DNA from 2 places in the Acidilutibacter cellobiosedens genome. Region 1 is predicted to be linked to the other one. Evidence: riboswitches for the same ligand, from Rfam matches in the RefSeq annotation. Region 1 holds a riboswitch; the other holds the start of a gene.
What was found. A riboswitch is a leader RNA that binds a small molecule or an ion and turns the genes downstream of it on or off. The one in region 1 is predicted to bind cobalamin.
Positions count from the first base shown of each region.

Region 1 (10,768 bases):
ACAGAGTGCCTCACGTTGAGGTTATAGTAACCGGCAGGTATGCAGATGAAAAGCTTATAGAGTTTGCGGATTTGGTTACGGAGATGAAAGAGATAAAGCATTATTACAAAAAAGGAGTACCTGCCAGAAAGGGAATAGAAAATTGATTTAGTTGGAGGGAAAAGATATGTTGAAAGAATATATAAAAGATCCCAAAGAAATAGAGCGCAAAAGCTTTGAAATAATAACAAAAGAGTTGGGAGATAAAACATTTGAAGAAAGCATGGGGAAAATAGTCAAAAGGGTAATTCATACGACGGCTGATTTTGAATATGCAGATTTGCTTGAATTTCATCCGAAAGCTATTGAGACAGGGAAGAAAGTATTAAAAGAAGGATGTAAAATATATGCGGACACTCAAATGATCATAGGAGGAGTAAATAAGAATAAACTTTCTCAGTTTGGAATAAGCATTGTAAATTTTGTTCATGACGAAGATGTGGTAAAAAAGGCTTTAGAAACCGGCGTTACAAGATCTATAATAGCTTTGGAAAAAGCAGCTTTGGATAAAGGCATAAGGGTATACGCAATAGGAAATGCACCTACAGCTTTACTTACTTTAGAGAGGCTTATCGAAGAAAAAAAGGTAAAACCAGATTTAATAATCGGAGTGCCTGTGGGATTTGTCAGTGCGGCAGAATCTAAAGAATCTATAAAGGATACGGGTATACCATATATAATATCGAGAGGCAGAAAGGGCGGAAGTACAGTTGCTGCAGCTATAATTAATGCCTTTTTATATATGATATAGGAGATATTATGTTAGAAAAGTATATAATAAAAGACGGCAAAAAATTACGATATGGTTATACTACAGGCTCCTGTGCTGCCGGAGCTGCTAAAGCCGCCGCTGAGATGCTCTTTTTTCAAAGAACGGTAGATAATATAGAGATAGATACTCCGAAAGGATGGAAACTTAATCTGAAAGTGGAAGAACCGTCCTTTGATTCTGATAAGGCAGTTTGTTGTATAGTAAAGGATGGGGGAGACGATCCGGATATCACCAACGGATTGAAAATATATGCCCGAATTGCTAAGAACTCCGAGGGGAAAATAAATATAACGGGAGGCATAGGTATAGGTGTTGTAACTAAACCGGGACTATCGGTTCCGGTGGGAGAATATGCAATAAATCCGGTGCCGAGAGAAATGATAACAAAGGAAGTAAGGAAAGTTATTCCCGATAAGGAAGGTGTAGATGTCAAGATATATGCTCCTGAAGGCGTTGAAGCAGCAAAAAAAACTTTTAACGGGAAACTGGGAATTGAAGGAGGAATATCGATAATAGGCACATCGGGAATAGTTGAACCTATGTCTGAAGAGGCTCTTAAAAGTTCTTTGGAGCTGGAACTGTCTATGCTGAAAGAACAAGGGGTTAAAAGGATAATATTTTCACCAGGAAATTACGGCAGGGATTTTGGGATAGATTATGGTTTAGATGAAAAATTAATAGTTAAGATCAGCAATTATGTAGGCTTTATGATAGATAAGGCTGTCGAATATAATATGGAGGAAGTTCTTTTTATAGGTCATATAGGAAAACTTGTAAAGGTGGCAGCAGGGATATTTAATACTCACAGCAAGATAGCAGACGGAAGGCTGGAAACTTTGGCGGCAAACTGTGCACTCTTAGGAGCATCTCAAGAGTTAGTGAAGAAGATAATGGAAAGCAATACTACGGAGGAAGCTGTGGACTATATTTCGGCAGATAATATGGATAAGGTGTTTGATTTTATAGCACAGAAAATAAGCAAAAAGTGTGAGGAAAGATCTTATGGTCGGATTAAATTCGGTACATTGATATTTTCCTTAAACCATGGTATGCTTGGTGTATGTGACAAGGGATTAAAAATGTTGGAGGAATTTAAAATATGAATAAGATATCCGTAGTCGGATTGGGGCCGGGTCATCCCGATTACATACTGCCCAGAGCTTTGAAGATTATAAATCAGTCGGATATAATAATTGCCGGAAGAAGAAATCTTGAAAGCATAGATGCCGAGAAAAAAGAAATTTTTGCTATAGGTAATAATTTGTCTCAGATGATAGAATTTATAAAAAAGAATAGAAGAATTAAAAAGATAGCCATAGCGGTTTCGGGAGATACGGGTTTTTACAGCATGCTCAGATATTTAAAAAAATATTTTTCTGCTGATGAGTTAGATGTAACAGCAGGATTAAGCTCTGTTCAGTATATGTTTGCAAGAATAGGCCAAAGTTGGGAAGACGGATATTTTACAAGTTTGCACGGCAGGGAAAATGATTTCTCGAAAGAGGTTAAAGAATATAATAAAGTTGCTATTCTTACGGATAATAAATGGACTCCCGATAAAATTGCTCAAACATTATTGAATAGCAAAATCAGTGATAAAATAATGTATGTGGGAGAAAATTTATCCTATGAAAATGAAAGAATAACAAGAGGGAGCATTGAACAATTTACTGCTAAAAGGAAATACGATATTTGTGTGGTGATAATCAGCAATGAGTAGATGGAACTATAGGACGGCAGGAATACCCGATTGTTTATTTAAGCGCGGGAATGTGCCTATGACTAAGGAAGAAGTAAGGACGATTACCATAAGTAAATTGAGGTTAAATAAGGATAACAAAATAGTTGATATAGGAGCAGGGACAGGCTCTATATCCATAGAAGCCGCTCTGATAGCAAATGAAGGAACAGTATATGCGGTGGAGAGAAAAAGGGAAGGTATACAATTAATTAAGGAAAATGCAAGCCTTTTTCAGGTAAAAAATATTTTTACAATAGAGGGGGAAGCCCCGGAAGCCCTGTCCGAAATAGGAAAAGTAGACAGAGTAATATTGGGAGGGACAGGCGGAAATATAAAAGGTATATTTGAGTGGGTGGAAAACAACCTGAAATCAGGAGGCAGGATAGCGGCCAACATGATTACAATAGAAAATTTGTATAAATCCTTAGAGCTTATGAAGTCGGGGAGTTTTGATAATATAGAAGTAATAAATTTGTCAGTGTCCAAAGGAAAGAATGTAGGTAATTTAACTATGATGGAGTCGCGGAATCCAATATATATTATATATGCAGATAAAAGGTGATAATTATGAGAGGAAAACTTTATGGAATAGGATTAGGCCCCGGAGATCCGGAATTGGTTACACTAAAAGCTGTTGAAGTGCTTAAAAGATTGGATAAGGTTGTTTGCCCTCAAAGCAGAGGAGATAAAAAAAGCATAGCTTTTGATATAGCCAAAGCATATTTAAAAGAAGATGCGGAAGTAATAAATCTGTCCTTTCCAATGGTTTACGATAAGGAAAAACTTAAAGAAAAATGGGGAGAAAATGCAAATATAATAAATGAGATTCTTCTTTCGGGGAAGAATGTCGGATTTTTAACCATAGGGGACCCTACAGTATACAGTACATATATGTATTTAGTTCCGCTGATAAAGGAATTAGGTAACGAAGTGGAAACTATTCCGGGAATAACTTCTTTTTGTGCCTCGGCAGCGAGGATAAGCAATCCCTTGGCAAAGGGAAAGGAAACTTTCGCTGTAATTCCCTTAGAAGGCAATGTTGAAAATATAGATGGGATATTAAATTTTTGTGATAATATAGTAATTATGAAACCATCTTCCGACAGCAAAATTTTAGCCCAAAAACTGATAGAAATGGGTTTAGAGAAAAATTTTGCGCTGATATCAAAATGCGGTACAAAGGAAGAGTATATTTCCTATGATATAAAGGATTTGCAGTTGGAGAAAGTACCTTATATGTCAATAGTTATAATAAAAAAAGAGGGATTAATATGAACAAGGTATATTTTATAGGGGCAGGACCGGGGGATCCGGAGCTGATAACTCTAAAAGGAAAAAGATTAATAGATGAATCGGATGTAATAATATATGCCGGTTCCTTGGTAAACGAAAAGATGTTAAGGGATAGGAAACAGGAAAGTTTAGTATATAACAGCGCTTATATGACATTGGAGGAAGTAATATCCGTGATAAAAGAAAATTTTACTAAAGGGAAAAAGGTCGTCAGAATTCACAGCGGAGATCCAAGTATATACGGGGCCATAAGAGAACAAATAGACGCCTTGGAAAAATTGGGAATAGACAGTGAAGTAGTTCCGGGAGTCAGCTCTTTTGTAGCTTCTGCTGCTGCTATTGAAAAGGAATTTACTCTCCCCGGCGTTTCGCAGACGATAATTTGTACCAGATTAGGCGGAAGGACAGAAGTCCCTGAAAAAGAAAGTTTGGAAAGTTTAGCATCTCATAATGCGTCTATGGCTATATTTCTTTCAGTCCAGATGATAGATCAGGTAGCAGAGAGGCTCAAAAGCCACTATAAGGAAACTACACCCGTTGCGGTAATACAAAGGGTCAGCTGGGAAGATGAAAAAATAATAATCGGCAACCTCAGCAATATAGCGGAAAAGGTTAAAAAAGAAGGAATAACTAAAACTGCACAGATCCTTGTAGGAGATTTTCTTGGGGATGAGTATGAACTGTCCAAGCTGTATGACAGCAATTTTAGTCACGGGTATAGGAGAGCAAAATGAACTGGGCAATAGTTACTCTGACAAAAGGAGGTACCCGTCAGGCCAAGAGAGTAAAAAAATCGTTGGATAATATTAGGATAGATATATATACCCTAAAAAAATGGTCTGATAAGGAAACTTTGACTATAGATAAAAAATTGAGCGAATTCGTGGGCAGCATATTTTATGAATACGATATTATACTGTTTATCATGGCTGCGGGAATAGTGGTGAGGAGTATAGCTAAGTATTTGGTAAGCAAAACTACGGACCCCGGCATAATAGTTATGGATGAGAAGGGACAGTTTGTAATAAGTTTAATTTCGGGCCATTTGGGAGGAGCTAATGACGCGGCATGTTTATTGGCAGACAGAGTAGGAGGGCAGGCCGTGATAACCACTTCTTCCGATGTCAGAGGATTGATAGCCGTTGATACTTTGGCGGAGAAATTAAACTGTCGGGTATCCGACATGTTAAATGCCAAAGATGTTACTGCCCTTATAGTAAATGATGAATTGGTAGGGATAAAGTCAGATATAAGAATAGATATAAAACTTCCGGATAATATAGTGGAATCTGCGAAGGGAAAGGGAATGATATACATAACAAACAAAGTTTTGGACATCTCCTCTTCCAATGAAGTACAGCTTATACCTAAAAATATAATCATAGGAATAGGTTGTAAAAGGGGAATTCCTAAGGAAGCTATAATATCGGCTGTAGCAGAAGCATTGAATTCTTTAAACATTGACGTAAGAAGTATAAAGCATTTTGCAACGGTGGATCTTAAGAAAAATGAAGCAGGAATATTTGAAGCTGCCCGATATTATGATGCTGAAGTTAAAATAGTTTCCAGAGAAGAAATAAAAACTGTGGAAAAGAATTTTAGCTGTTCCGAGTTTGTGAAAAAGACTATAGGGGTTGGCGGGGTCTGTGAACCCTGTGCAATGCTTACCGCTTCGGGAGGACATTTTCTTATGACCAAAAAATCTTATAATGGAATAACCTTATCTGTATGGGAGGAAATATAGGTGGACAAGACAGGAAAAATATTTGTAGTCGGAATAGGTCCCGGCAATATTGAACATATGACCTTTGAAGCCAGAAATGCTATTGAAAAATCGGATGTAATAGTTGGATATAAAACTTATGTGGACTTGATAGAAGATATAATAAGAGATAAAGAAGTAGCTTCGACGGGCATGAAAAAAGAGAAAGAAAGATGTGAAGAAGCCTTAAAATATGCGGAAGAAGGGAATACCGTATCATTGATAAGCAGTGGGGATGCCGGTGTTTACGGAATGGCGGGAATAATTTTGGAAATAGTTTTTAAAAGCAAAAGCTCCGTAGAGGTAGAAGTAGTACCGGGGATTACTGCTGCAAATGCAGCGGCGGCTTCTCTGGGAGCGCCTATTATGCACGACTATGTTACTATAAGTTTAAGTGATTTACTTACGGATTGGAGCTTAATTGAAAAAAGGCTTCACTGCGCAGGAGAAGGGGATTTTGTAGTATGTTTGTATAATCCTAAGAGCAAGGGAAGACAAAAGGAAATAGAAAAAGCAAGAGAAATACTTCTTAAATATAAAAAAAATGATACGTTAGTGGGGATAGTCAGGAACGCTAAAAGAAAGGGAGAATCATGTGTTATAACTACACTTGAAGATATGCTTAAATATGATATAGATATGTTTACCACAATTATTGTCGGAAATTCACATACCTATATGGCAAAGGGAAAAATGATAACACCGAGAGGGTATGCACTATGATATTGGTATTGTCGGGAACATCCGACGGAAGAAAAATAATAGAACTATTGTTTCAAAAAGGATATGATGTTATAGCTTCTACAGCTACGAAGTATGGAGGAATACTAATAGAATCCGATTGTAATGTGGAAGTAATATCCGAGAAAATGGAACAAGATGATATGGAAAAGTTAATACGGAAAAGAAAAATAGAATGTATAGTAGATGCTACTCATCCCTATGCCGAAAAGGTTTCGGTTAATGCCATGGCAGCATGTAAATCTACGGGAATAAAATATTTGAGATATGAAAGAAAGGGAAACTCCTATGAGAAAACAGATGGAGTATCTTGTTTTCCCGATTATGATAAAGCTATATCATACTTAAAGGGAACTAAAGGAAATATACTTTTGACTGTCGGCAGCAATAACCTTCAGCTTTTTACTTCATCTTTAGAGATTGACAGACTGTATGCAAGGGTTTTGCCTACCTATTCTGTGATAAAGAAATGTGAGGACCTGAGGCTTCTTCCAAAGCAGATAGTAGCGGCCCAAGGACCTTTTACGAAGGAATTCAATAAGGCCATGTATAATAATTATAATATAAAATATATGGTAACTAAGGATAGCGGAGATGAAGGAGGAACCGAAGAAAAAATTAAAGGAGCTATAGAAACAGGAGTAAATGTGGTGTTGATAAAACGCCCTAAAATAAATTATATAAATTTATATGATAATATATATGATATAATTAAAGTTATTGATAAAGATTTAAAGAAATAATCTTGTATAATTAAATAGCTTAAAATTACAGGTTTTTTGAAATTAAAAGGGAAAGCGGTGAAAAATCCGCTGCAGCCCCCGCTACTGTAAATAGGAACGAAATCATACAATTACCACTGGAAGCTTTTCTGGGAAGGTATTGAGAGTAGGATGAACTATTAGCCAGGAGACCTGCCTGTAACTTTTATAAATAAGCCTTCGGAGGGAAGTGGTTGTTTACATGTAAGTTTTATTTATATATAACCATAGCAGAAAAGGCCATGGTTTTTTTATTTGAGATAAGGAGGGAATAATGGAGAAAGGAATTATTGTGGCAAGTTTTGGCACCACCTTTGAGGAAGCCGAAAAATTATGTATAAAAAGCATAGAAAAGAGGGTGAAGAAGGAGTTTAACGGATATTATACGGAAAGGGCTTTTACTTCCCAGATGGTGATTAATAAACTTAAGAAAAGGGATGGAATATCAGTAAATAATGTAACAGAAGCATTGGGGAAGATGAAAAACGAAGGTATTTCCCAAATATATATACAATCCCTTCATATAATACCAGGTCATGAATACAATAAGCTCGTAAATCAGGCAGAATTGTTTAAAAAAGAAAATCAGGATATCATTGTAAAAATAGGAGTACCGCTGTTATACGATGATACAGATTATGAAAGGACAGTAAATTCAATTGAAATTCCGCAAATTAAACCTGATGAGGCATTGGTTTTTATGGGACATGGTACAGATCATAGCTCGGATACCAGTTATAGTCTGTTGGAAAAATATTTTAGAAAGGAATATTCAGACAATATATTTATCGGAACAATGGAAGGAAGTATAACGTTAGGGAATATAATACCTCAACTCTTCCGGAGAAAGATAAAAAAAATTATACTAATGCCCTTTATGTTGGTAACGGGGGATCACGTAATCAACGATATGGCTGGCGATAAAGGCAGTTCATGGAAGAATACGTTAATCAAAGGCGGTTTTGAGGTTGAAGTGAATATGCTTGGATTAGGTCAGAATAAAAAAATTCAAGATATATTTATATCTCACTTAAAAACCATCATAGAAAATAACTGATTATTGAAAAGAATATTTTAGGAGGAATGAAATATGAAAAAGACAAAGATGTTGTTATTATTTTTGGTAGTTGTGATGGCTGTATCAATATTTAGCGGATGTCAAAATACTAAAGATGTAAACGGTTCGGATAATGATGATGCTAAAGAAGAAACGAAGAAAGAAGAAGAGAATAAACCAGTATCAGAATACGGGGTTACTGTTAATAAGGATAATGTAGTATTTACAGATGCCAGGGGAAAAGAAGTAACCATAAAAAAGAACCCTGAAAGGGTTGTCTGCTTATACAATTCCTATCTTGACATCTGGGACAGCTGTGGCGGAAAAGTAATAGGAAAGGTAGAAGAAGCCGAGGAAAAACCTATTGAAAATGCTAAATCCGCTGAAGTTGTAGGAAGCCCCGGTTCTCCGAGCCTTGAAAAGATATTAGCATTAAAACCCGATTTAGTCATTTTGACTAATGACTTTAAAGGTCAAGCATCCCTGATTCCGTCGTTAGAACAAAATAACATTCAGGTTATTGATTTAGCTAATACCTATTTAAAGGATTATTATATGACTGTAAGGCTTTTCACGGGGATTACCGGAAGAGAAGACCTGTATGAAAAACACACCAATGAAGTAAAGAAGAAAGTAGATGAAATAATAGCAAAAGTACCGAAGGACAAAAAATATAAAGTGCTAATAGTATTTGCTACTGCTAAAAATATTACAGTCAGGAATTCGGAATCAATGGTGGGGGAAATGCTCAAGGATTTAAACACCATAAATATATCCGATACTGCGGCAAATTCGTCTGATGCAAAGGTCTTCAGCATGGAAAAAATAATACAGGAAGATCCGGATTTCATATTTGTACAAACTATGGGAAGCGATAAAGAGGAAATAATGGCAAGATTGAAACAGGATGTGGAAGATAATCCGGCTTGGAGCTCTCTTACTGCTGTGAAGAATGACAGATATATAATTCTTTCTAAGGACTTGTACTTATATAAACCAAATGCAAAATATCCCGATGCTTATGAAGGCTTAGCAAAAATACTTTATCCGGATATATTCAAATAAAAAGATTGGCATGGCTGTATAGTCTTTATATAAAGACTATACAGCTATTGAAATGCTTAATACTAAGGGGAATAAAATATGACTGATAGCAATATAAAAAAAGAAAGAATTAAAAAGAAGGTTATTTTACTGATTTTTATAGCTTTGACTGTAATCAGTTTTTTTATAAGCATAGGAAATGGAGCGGTAAAGGTACATCCAAAGGAAATAATAAATGCGGTATTCTTTGAAAAATCCACAGTGAACTATCAAATAATATGGAACGTCAGATTGCCGAGAACTATAGTAGCAGCCCTCGTTGGGACATGCCTTGCATTATCGGGAGCCATATTGCAGGGTGTTATGAGAAACCCATTAGCGGCGCCAAATATCATAGGAGTTTCCTCTGGAGCCGGACTTATGACATTATTAATTCTGATACTCTTTCCGGATTTCTACTATTTGGCACCTATAGGTGCATTTATAGGTGCACTGCTGGCCACACTTTTTATATATTTTTTAGCGTGGAAGGAAGGTGTTGTACCAACGAGATTGATACTGGCCGGAGTTGCCGTTTCTTCCTTATTGGGAGCGGGAACAAACGCTTTGATGACGTTTTATCCAAACAAAGTGGCAGGAGTTATAGGCTTCATGGTGGGTGGCCTTTCATCTACTACGTGGCAGCAGGTAAAAATTATATTTCCTTATGCAGCTATAGGGATTTTTTTGATTTTATTGATACCAAACAAACTGAATATACTGATGATGGGAGACGAAGTAGCTACAAGCCTTGGATTAAATGTTGAAAGAACAAGGTTTGCCTTTATTATAATTTCGTCCTTATTGGCAGGAAGTGCTGTAAGCGTTGTAGGGCTTTTAGGATTTGTAGGATTTATAGTACCACATATGACGAGATTGTTTATAGGTTCTGATTATAGATATTTACTGCCGGCAGTTATTTTTACGGGAGCTACTGTAGTCATGCTATGTGATACCCTCGCAAGAGTAATGTTTGCACCTATGGAAATACCTGTAGGAATTATAATGTCAGCATTGGGAGCTCCGTTTTTCTTATATTTACTAAGAAGAAAGAAGGAGTATTAAATATGGAATTAAAAGTTGAAAACTTAGATGTGAATTATGGAGACAAGAATGTTGTGAAAAATATAAGCTTTAATGTAGATTCCGGACAAATAGTTACCGTTATAGGGCCTAACGGTTCAGGAAAATCAACTTTAATTAAAGCTATGGGCAGATGCTTAAAGCCGGCAAGAGGTAATATCTACTTAGACGGAACCAATATCAAGGATATGAATACTAAGGTCATTGCTCAAAAACTATCTATGCTGCCCCAGGTAAAGAATATAGCATCCGATATATCTGTGGAAGAATTGGTATCATACGGCAGGTACCCTCATTTAAAATTTGGGAAAAGGCTTAGTAAAGAAGATACGGATATAATAAATTGGGCGTTGGAAAAAACCGGTCTTATTCCGTTGAGAAAAAGATTTGTTACAACCTTGTCGGGAGGAGAAGAACAGAGAGCGTGGTTAGCCAT
Region 1 is NZ_CP035282.1:362,298-373,065, forward strand. Features, by position in the region: gene cobO (cob(I)yrinic acid a,c-diamide adenosyltransferase) at 1-146, shown strand, start outside; gene EQM13_RS01785 (precorrin-8X methylmutase) at 167-790, shown strand; gene cbiD (cobalt-precorrin-5B (C(1))-methyltransferase CbiD) at 799-1,914, shown strand; gene cbiE (precorrin-6y C5,15-methyltransferase (decarboxylating) subunit CbiE) at 1,911-2,531, shown strand; gene cbiT (precorrin-6Y C5,15-methyltransferase (decarboxylating) subunit CbiT) at 2,524-3,114, shown strand; gene cobI (precorrin-2 C(20)-methyltransferase) at 3,120-3,827, shown strand; gene cobM (precorrin-4 C(11)-methyltransferase) at 3,824-4,579, shown strand; gene cbiG (cobalt-precorrin 5A hydrolase) at 4,576-5,589, shown strand; gene cobJ (precorrin-3B C(17)-methyltransferase) at 5,590-6,330, shown strand; gene EQM13_RS01825 (cobalt-precorrin-6A reductase) at 6,327-7,091, shown strand; cobalamin riboswitch at 7,104-7,284, shown strand; gene EQM13_RS01830 (sirohydrochlorin cobaltochelatase) at 7,384-8,166, shown strand; gene EQM13_RS01835 (ABC transporter substrate-binding protein) at 8,200-9,231, shown strand; gene EQM13_RS01840 (FecCD family ABC transporter permease) at 9,310-10,314, shown strand; gene EQM13_RS01845 (ABC transporter ATP-binding protein) at 10,317-10,768, shown strand, end outside.

Region 2 (10,768 bases), 980 kb from region 1:
GATATTATGGATATGGAGCTGTTCTTATTACAAAGAAGGGAAAAGAGGTGTATAAAGGAAGGGATAATAAAAAAGAAAAATCTGATATGAGAAATGTTGCGGGAGAAATAGACGGTTCCATGACGGCTATGAAAATTGCTTTAGAAAGAAACATTCGTACATTATATCTTTACTATGATTATGCGGGAATTGAAAAATGGTGTACAGAGGAGTGGAAAAGAAATAAAACGGAAACAAAGGAGTATAATAAATATTATAATTCAATTAAAGACAAGTTAAAAGTTATATTTATAAAAGTAAGAGCCCACAGCGGTAATAAATATAATGAAGAAGCCGATGGGCTTGCTAAATCGGCTTTAAAGAACAATGATTAGTATCCTGCAGTTCCGTTTAATGATTCATCATTTTCAATCCAATATCTTACATTGATTGTTCTGTAATCATCTTTAGAATCTCTGATTATTACATTTTCAATTCCAGAGTTTATTATCAATCTTTTGCACATTGAACAGGGGTTGGCATTGAGAATTAATTCTCCTGTTTTCATTTCCTTTCCCACAAGATATAATGTTGCTCCAATCATATCTTTTCTTGATGCACTGATGATTGCATTTGCTTCTGCATGAACAGAACGGCACAGTTCATATTGAGTACCTCTTGGAATGTTGAGCTTATCTCTAATACAGTATTTTAAATCGCAACAGTTACTTCTGCCTCTTGGTGCTCCTGTATATCCTGTAGAGATAATTTCATCGTTTTTTACAATTATTGCTCCAAAATTTCTTCTAAGACATGTCCCTCTTTCTGCTACTACTTCCGCAATATCTAAATAATAATTAGTTTTATCTCTTCTTTCCAATATAATTCCTTCTTTCCTATGATATTGATTAATAATATTATATAATATTATTGAAACAATTCAATAAATATAATATCTGCAAGTTATTTTAAATAAGGAGGGACTGATAAAATGAGATATTTAGTAAGAGAAAGAATATTTTCTATCGGTGATAAATTTGATATCCAGGACGAATCGGGACGAAATGTATATGAGGTAGCAGGAAAGGTCTTTTCTTTCGGAAATAAACTAAACATATTTGATATGTCGGGAAATAACTTAATATACATTGAACAAAAAATATTTAAATTTTTACCGGAATATTATATATATATGGGAGATAAGATTGTAGCTAATGTAAAAAAGGAGTTCACATTTTTTAGACCTAAATTCAATATTTTTAGTGATTTTGGAGATTTTACGTTGGAAGGAGATATATTTGCCCATGACTTTTCCATATTTAAAGATGGAAACGAAATTTGTAGGGTAAATAAAAAGTGGATTTCCATTTCAGATGCTTATGGAGTGGAAATATTCGGAGATGAAGATCCGGCTTTTATATTGGCATTATGTATAGTGTTTGATCAAGTGCTTTATGACAATAACGGTAGTAAAAATGCTTGAGATATATGATTATTAAACCTAAAGTTGCTGGAGTATTTTAGAATATATATTGTAAGTATGTTACAATTTTATTAATAAAAGGAGATGCTGTTATGAATTATAAACATATTCACGAGAATTCCATAGTTATAGATGCTCATTCGGATATACCTCTTCATATGTATCAAAATAGGATGAAGAAAAAGAGAATATTAACTGAAACTCATATACCTTTATTAAAAAGAGGAGAAGTCAATATTGTATTTATAGATTTATTTGAAGAGCTTCATCCGGAAGGTTCTTTAAAGGAAGCGATGATTCAGATTTCTGAGTTGTATGGAGAATTGGATAATTGTTCCGATGCAATACTTATAAAAACTAAAGATGATTTAAATGAAGTACTTAAAGGGGAAAAAATAGGATTTGTTTTGTCGGCCGAAGGATTGGAGTTTATAAGTAATGAAGTCTCCATGCTTAGAGTTTTTTATGAACTTGGCCTTAGATGTGCAATGCTTACATGGAATTGGAGAAATTATTTGGCAAGCGGAACATATGAAAATGGAGGTTTAAGTTTAATGGGAAAAGAAGCAATAAAGGAAATGAACAGGTTGGGGATAATAGTGGATGTCTCCCATTTAAATGAAGAAGGATTTTGGGATATTGTTGCTATTTCGACAAAGCCAATTATAGCTTCTCATTCAAACGCCAAAAAAATTACAAATCATGTAAGAAATCTAACTGATGATCAAATTAAAGCAATTGCTAAAACTGGAGGAGTTATAGGGCTTAATTCTTATTTTACAAGTAAAGAAGGACAAGGGAAAGAAACTTTGGAAACTTATATGGATCATATGGAGTATATGATAGAAACAGCGGGGGAGGATCATGTAGGACTGGGATTTGATTTCAACATGTATTTGGGATCCTTTGGGGCAGTTGGATTGGAAGATTGTACTTGTATTCCTAATGTTACTAAAGAACTTATAAATAGAGGGTATAAAGAGGAAACTGTGAAAAAAATACTTGGAGGAAATTTTGTGAGAGTATTAGAAAGTATTTTACCCTAATTTGTGCATAGAATATATGTGGAAGAACTTTTAATTAGGGGAGGTAACGCCTATGAAGAAATACTTATTCATTTTTATAATAATCTTAATTTTCTTAAATAGTGTAGGGTCCGCGGAGGAAATGAAACCTAAGGGAAGTATAGATATAAATTTAGTGGGAGATATACTTCTTGACGGAACTATTAAAAAGTATATTGAAAAAGAAGGCACTGAGTACCCATGGAAAGAAGCAAAAACTTATTTGAAGAAAGAGGATTTAAATGTTGGAAACTTGGAATGCAGTGTTACTAATAAAGGCACTAAATGGAAAGATAAACAGTTTAATTTCAGGATGAACCCTGAGGATCTTCAAGGGATAAAAGATGCAAATATAGAATTAGTTACATTAGCAAATAACCATGTTATGGATTATGGCTATGACGGACTTTTGGATACATTTAAATATTTGGACAGCTATGGGATAAAATATACGGGTGCGGGAAGAACAAAAAAGGAAGCAATGAATGGAGTGGTAATTGAAAAAAATGGAGTGAAAGTAGGAATAGTTGCTTTTTCAAGAGTAATTCCCGACGTAAAATGGTATGCTACGGATAAAAGAGCAGGAATCATAAGTGCTTATGAACCTTATGTAAATGAAATGTATAAAAAAATTAAAGATATGAAAGAGAAAGCAGATATAGTAATTCTTTCTATTCACTGGGGAATTGAAAGAAATGATATTCCCAGAAAAAATGAAATATCTATTGCAAGGAAAGCCATAGATTCTGGTGCGGATATAATTATGGGACATCATCCCCATGTGCTTCAGGGGATAGAAATATATAAGGGAAAACCGATTTTTTATAGTCTTGGGAATTTTGTATTTAACTCTCGAGATAAATTAAGCACAAAAACTATGATAGGTCAGGTTAAAATTGTGGATAAAAAGGTATCTGAGGTAGAAGTTATCCCCATGAAAATAATAAAATCCAGGCCAATTTCTGTAACGGAAAAAGAAGGGTTGGGAACCACTAATTATCTGAATAATATATCAAAAAATTTTAATACTAAGATTTTAAAAGATGGAACAGTGAAATATTTAAAAAAGGTAGGAATATCATATAAATTCCAATTTATAAGTTTGTAACGAAAGAATAAGGGAAAAGAAGGTGAACTTAATGAGAGGATTAGTATTAGAAGGTGGTGGAGCAAAAGGAGCATACCATATTGGTGCTTATAAAGCTTTAAAAGAAATGGGAGTGGAAATAGACGGAGTAGCCGGAACCTCTGTAGGAGCATTAAACGGAGCGATGATTGCCCAAGAAGATATAGATAGAGCTTATGAGTTGTGGAATAACATGACTTATTCTCGAGTTATTAATGCGAATGATGAGGATATAGAAAAGATAAAAAAGGGAAAATTGAAAATTGAAGATATAAAAGATATATCAGAAAAAATAAAGGGAGTAATTTCCGAAAAAGGTGTTGATATAACTCCATTAAAGGAACTTCTCTATGATGTGATAAATGAAGAAAAGGTGAGAAGGTCTGGAAAGGATTTTGGAATTGTGACAGTTTCTTTAACAGATTTAAAACCTCTTGAAATTTATATTGAAGATATTCCTCAAGGAAAGTTAGTGGAATATTTAATGGCAAGTGCTTATCTTCCCGTTTTTAAGAGGGAAAAGATCGATGGGAAGGACTTTATAGATGGAGGTATCTATGATAATGTTCCTATGGGACTTTTAATAAATAAAGGTTATGAGGATTTAATTGTTGTCAGAACTCATGGTTTAGGAAGAAATAGAAGGATAAATAAAAAAAATTTAAATATAAGATATATTTCTCCGAGAGAAAGTCTGGGAAGGACTCTGGACTTTGATACGAAAACCTGTAGGTTTAATTTGAAGCTTGGATATTTTGATGCTTTTAAAGCTATTAAACAACTCAAAGGAAATAAATATTATATTATTCCAAAGAAAGACGAAAATTATTTTGTTGATGTTCTTTTAAACTTGAATGAAGAGAAAATCCTTGAAATTGGGAAAATATTAAAAATAGAAGAAGTTCCTTATAGAAGAGCGTTATTTGAATTTATAATACCAAAACTGAATAATATTCTTGGATTAGATAAAAAGAATGATTATGAAGATATCTTAATAATGTTTTTAGAATATTTGGCCGAAGAATATGAAATGGAAAGATTTAAAATATACGGTTATGAGGAATTTTTAGAGAACGTTATTGAAAGACATAAATATAATAGCCAAGATAATGCTTTATTTTCAAAACTGGTCATGAGGATGGATATATTAGGTAAATTTTCAAAGAGCGAAATAATTAAAGAAATTGCGAATATAGTGTTTTTTTAGCCAGTATATTTGACAAGTAAGCTGGAATTTTTTATAATTGTATATACAAGATAACAAATATAGTACAACAATAGTAAAAATTAAAATGGTATGTTGATTTTGTAATTTTAAGTAATATTGGGAGGTAATGACATGAATGTTGTTGTCGTAAATGATTATGATGAAATGAGCAAAAGGGCGGCCAGTATTATTGCCAGTCAAGTTATTTTAAATCCAAAAAGTGTTTTAGGATTTGCAACGGGAGATACACCTATTGGAACCTATAAGGAACTTGTAAAAATATATAAGGAAGGATATATTGATTTTAGTGATGTTGTAACTTTCAATCTTGATGAATACTATAGCATTTCAAAAGAAAATCCTCAGAGCTATAATTTTTATATGAAGAATTATTTATTTAATCATATCAATGTAAAAGATGAAAATATTCATATGTTAAATGGGATGTGTGATGATATAGAAAAGGAATGTACAAGCTATGAAAATTTAATCAAAGAATCAGGGGGAATAAATCTACAGATTCTCGGGATAGGCAGAAATGGCCACATAGGGTTCAATGAACCTAATGCGAATTTTGAAGGGGTAACCCATCTTGTACATTTAGATAAAGGCACTATAAATGCAAACTCAAGATTTTTTAATTCTGTCGAAGAAGTTCCGACCAAAGCTATAAGTATGGGAATAAAAACTATTATGAGTGTAAAAAAAATTTTGCTGTTGGCCAGCGGTATCAAAAAGTCGGAAGCTGTTTACCATGCCGTAAATGGACCGATTACTCCTAAAGTTCCGGGATCAATATTGCAATTGCATCCGGATGTGACGCTTATTTTAGATAAAGAAGCGGCCTATAAAATTAGTAGTAGAAATGAAAAATACAGGAATTTATCAATTGTGGAAGGAAAAAAGTGATAAAAACAATTTTGACAGAGAACATGGGAAGTGATATTATATAATAGACTTATATAATTATAATATTATTTAGGTTCTATATTTATATAGATTAAAAGGGAAAGCGGTGAAAATCCGCTACAGCCCCCGCTACTGTAAACGGTTACGAATTCCATATCCACTGGCGAAAGCTGGGAAGGGGGAAGGAGGCTAAGCCGTAAGTCAGGATACCTGCCTTATTAATAGTGAAAGCATTCTTTCGGAGGGAAGGAAATTGTTTAATGTTGAGTTGTCAAAACTTTTAAGCAAGTTCAGGGATTCCGAGAGAGGGATTCCTTTTTTTATATAGTAAAAGCCTAATGTTGCTAAAATGTTTTAAGGATGTTGTATGTTGATCAATTTTTTGTAAAGGAAGTGAGGAAATGGATTTTTTACTTATGAACCATGGAGGAGATATAACCACATATAGAGATTTATATGATGGAGAACTGGTAGATTTCAGCAGCAATATAAATCCTTTAGGTCCACCGGAAGGGTTATATGATGAACTTAAAAACAATTTTAACAGTTTAACTATATATCCGGATATACAGTATAGAACTTTAAAATCTAATATAGGAAAATATTTAAATTGTGATTGTTCAAATATAGTTGTTGGGAACGGGGCAGTTGAAGTGATAAATAATTTTATTCAATTATTTGATAGAGTAGTGACATTTGTGCCCTGTTTCTCGGAATATGAGAAAAGAGGAAAGGTATTAAAAAAGGAAATATGCAAAATCCCCTTATCTCCGGATTTTACAATAGACATAGATTCAGTAAAAAGAAATTTAAAGAAAGGTGATATCTTAATATTGGGTAATCCCAATAATCCTACAGGGTTAAGGATAGAAGAAGATAAACTTAAATTAATATATGATATTGTTAACTTAAAAGAAAGTTTTTTACTTCTTGATGAAGCTTTTTTTGAATTTTGCCCTAAGGATTATGACAGCATAAAAATGTTTAAAGATAAGGATTATGATAGAATAGCCATAATCAGAGCAGCAACCAAGTTTTTTGCTCTTCCGGGGATTAGGCTCGGATATGCCTGTACTTCCAATAAAATGGCTAGGGAATATGAAAAGGTGGAATTGCCTTGGAGTATTAATTCTCTGGCTGATTGCAGCGGAAGATATATTTTTGGCTGTGAGGAATATATAGAGAAAAGCAAAAATTATATTCAAGGGGAAAGACAATATATGACGAAAGCCCTTATGAAGATAAAATTTATCAATTTATATCCTACTCAGTCTAATTATATACTTATAAAAAGTCGAAAGTTTAATGAGAATTTTCTCTTTTACTATTTTCTGAAGAGAGGAATACTCATAAGAAAATGTTCATCTTTTGACGGCTTAGATGATAAGCATATAAGATTGGCGATAAAGAACAGAAAAAATAACGAAAGAGTTATAAAGATATTTAAAGAATTGGAAAATGTCGAAGAAAATATGAGTTAAATAATTGTTTTGGCAATATTTATATATAGTAAATAATAGTATGAGAAACAAGCGAGGAGAGGGTTTAGGTGGCAAGGTTATATATAGTAGGAATAGGTTCCAAAGGAAAGGATGACATGACTTTAAGAGCAATAGATGCAATAGAAAAATCAGATGTAATAGTAGGAGATAAGACTTGTTTAAAGTATTTGGGAAGTTTGGCAGATGGCAAGGAAATATTTCCAATCAGAATGAAAGAAGGAACTGAAGGGTGTAAATATTCTATAGGGAAGGTAAAAGAAGGGAAAACAACTTCAATATTAGTCTATGGTGATTCCTGTCTTTATGGAATAGCAGGGTATGCCTTGAAAGTTTCTTATGATATCGAAGTAGAGGTAATTCCAGGGATTACAACAGTATCATTTGCCGCAAGTAAATTAGGTGCTCCCATAATGGATGATTTTTGCTATATTAATCTGAGCGATTTTGCTGTTTCATGGGAAGCAATTGAAAAAAGGATACGATATGCATCTATGGGAAATTTTGTTATAGTATTATATTGTTATAAAAAGAGAGAAAAAATATTTTATATTGAGAAAGCTGTGGAGATAATGCTTAATTTTAAGCTTCCTTCCACCCCTGTAGGAATAGTAGAAAATTTGGATGACCAAGACAAAGTAATTATTACTACTTTAGGAGATATTAATTTTGAAGAGATAAGTATGGACAGCATAATTATGATAGGAAATAGTAAAACATATATAAAGAGCGGCAAAGTGATTACTTCCGGAGAAGAAAATGCCTTAACTTTATAGTAAATGAAAAATAAAAATACTGTATTCGAACTATATTCTTGTTCTTAAAATTTATATATGGTAATATATATATTAAGATTAAATATCAATTAAAATCAAGTTGTTTTACCAATGATAAATTTAAATATTTTAATATTTGGCTAAAGGGGAGTAGCTGTAGTAGGGACTACGAATAGGATCAACATACTGGTAAGGATACCTGGTTCTATTTACTTGTTATTGAGAGAGCGAGACTTTTGGTTTGATGATCTATTCATCAAATTAAAAGTCTTTTTTTAAATTTTTAGGGTTTTACTCTAATCAAAGGAAGGGTGGTTGAATGATACGAGAATTTATCAAATCATTTTTTTTAATATTCATGGCGGAAATGGGAGATAAAACTCAAATAATGGCAATGAGTTTTGCTACTCAGTATTCCCTATTGGAAGTATTGGGAGGGGTTTTTATCGGAGTAATATTAAATCACGGAATAGCCATATTACTCGGAAAATATTTTTCAACAATTGTTCCGGAAGAAATTGTCCAAATATCGGCGGGATTTATATTTATAGTATTTGGAATCATGACATTGATGGATGAAAAAAAGGAAAAACAAAAGAAAGAAAAAACGTTTGGGCCTATACTTACAGTAGCATTGGCATTCTTTGTAGGAGAATTCGGGGATAAGACTCAATTATCGGCTATGGCACTGTCGGCGGAAGGAAATCATCCTATTTTTGTACTTATGGGAACAGTTTCAGGAATGATGGCTACCAGCAGTTTGGGGATTTTTGTAGGAAGAAAAATAGGAGAGAAGATGCCGGATATTTCAATTAAGATTATGTCTTCTTTTATATTTTTAATGTTCGGACTCTTTAAAATATGGGATATTACTCCTAATGTATTGATGAGCTGGGAAACAACTTATTTATTTTCTGCAATCTCTATATTAATCTATCTATTGTTTTTAATCAGGCAGTATAAAAGAATGAAATCAGGTCAGAAATCCGAGATGAAGGAAGTTGCATCAAAGCTTTATCTTGAAGTTTTAAATGCTAAAAAGGCTGTAGATGATATATGCTTGGGAGAAGAAGGCTGTAGTGACGCCTGTAGAAAGGAGAAATGTCTTATATGGTCTACACAAAGAGTATTGCAGGAGGCTGTAGATAAAGGAGTTTATTTTAAAGAAAAGGACATTTCTCCGATATATGATTTAAAGAAATATGACTTGGATAAAGTTGTGAAAGCGTTAAGCTTGATAATTAAGGACTATAAAAAATATGGAGTTGAAAAGGACAAGAATTTTGTTATAAATAGAACAAGAGAAAATTTAGAGATGGTTCTATTTAATAAATATATATCTTTTAATGGAAATATAGATAGCTATTTATATAATGTTAAAGCGGAAAATGAAAATGTATATAGAAAAATAAGAGAAAATATGAAGGATGCTTCATAAACATAGTATTATATGATATTATATTCTTATAACCTATAGGAAAGCTATAAATTATATTAACATAAGTTTTCCGTAAATTGGTTTTATAAAAGGCATCCTAATTTTTATTTTTTGGTAAAAGCTTTTTTATAACGAATAGGAAAGTTCTCGCTTATAAATACTGATGTTAAAAAGAACTTTCCGTAAATGAGTTTCAAGAAAAGCTACCTTATGATGCTTTGATAAAAAATTTTCTTATAATTTTAATATAGGGGTAATACTTGTGAAAAAAGAAAGAATGGAATATATAAATAAATTATATAAGAAAAATCCCAATACCGGCGATTATGTAATAGAGGTGGACCTGAACAGCTATGTTGAAATATTTAATGAATGGGATCATTCTTCTTATAAGAGAAGAGATATTTCTCCTGATTTGACTAAGTTTTTGGAAGAATGTTCTAATGATATTCCGGAAAGGTTCAACCTTGAAATCAGTTTTTATCTTCCAAATGAAATCAGAGATGAAAATAAAGAAAAAATTATTACTGAAGGAATTAAAACATGCTATGATTTTTATGCCCATTTTGAACAGAGAAAGCTAAATAGTAATTATAAGAGGATGATTAACTCTGTATTTATTTCTTTTATTCTTCTGCTTTTTTATTTTATATTTACGACGAGAATAAGGTTGATAATATGGGAAGCTTTTGCCCAGGGATTTTTAGTTGGAGGCTGGGTATTTATGTGGGAAGCAATATCGTTTTTCTTCTTTGGAAGAGTGGAGATAAAATCAATTATTAGAAATTACGAACGGTTGAGGGATGCAAGAATATCATTTGCTTATTCAAAATAACAAAATATAGCCTTTAAATAATAACAATTATCAGATGATAATGATGTTTAAAATGGTATCCCTATGGGAATATATAACTTAGATTAGAAGAAATATAATTCGCATAGGAGGTTTTGAATATGGAAAGATTGGTAGGGAAATCGGCACCAAATTTTGAGATGACTGCATGCATGGGGAATGGGAAAGAATTTAAAAAGGTAAATCTTAAGGATTATGCCGGAAAATGGTTGGTCATGTTTTTCTATCCCATGGATTTTACTTTTGTCTGCCCGACAGAGATTACTGGATATAGTAAGAGGTATGAGGATTTCAAGAAAGAAGATGCAGAATTATTGGCTGTAAGTGTTGACAGTCAATATTCTCATCAGGAATGGATTAAGGGTAGTTTAGGACATATTAATTTTCCCTTAGCTTCTGATTTAACTAAAAAGGTATCGAATGATTTTGGAGTA
Region 2 is NZ_CP035282.1:3,127,661-3,138,428, reverse strand. Features, by position in the region: gene EQM13_RS15120 (ribonuclease H1 domain-containing protein) at 1-374, shown strand, start outside; gene EQM13_RS15115 (deoxycytidylate deaminase) at 371-859, opposite strand; gene EQM13_RS15110 (LURP-one-related/scramblase family protein) at 971-1,462, shown strand; gene EQM13_RS15105 (dipeptidase) at 1,555-2,508, shown strand; gene EQM13_RS15100 (CapA family protein) at 2,561-3,634, shown strand; gene EQM13_RS15095 (patatin-like phospholipase family protein) at 3,666-4,859, shown strand; gene nagB (glucosamine-6-phosphate deaminase) at 4,992-5,768, shown strand; cobalamin riboswitch at 5,823-6,000, shown strand; gene EQM13_RS15085 (pyridoxal phosphate-dependent aminotransferase) at 6,170-7,249, shown strand; gene EQM13_RS15080 (precorrin-3B C(17)-methyltransferase) at 7,318-8,043, shown strand; gene EQM13_RS15075 (TMEM165/GDT1 family protein) at 8,363-9,481, shown strand; gene EQM13_RS15070 (hypothetical protein) at 9,744-10,316, shown strand; gene EQM13_RS15065 (peroxiredoxin) at 10,436-10,768, shown strand, end outside.
Region 2: linked by a shared signal. The riboswitch ahead of EQM13_RS15085 (pyridoxal phosphate-dependent aminotransferase) and the one ahead of EQM13_RS01830 (sirohydrochlorin cobaltochelatase) in region 1 are both predicted to bind cobalamin.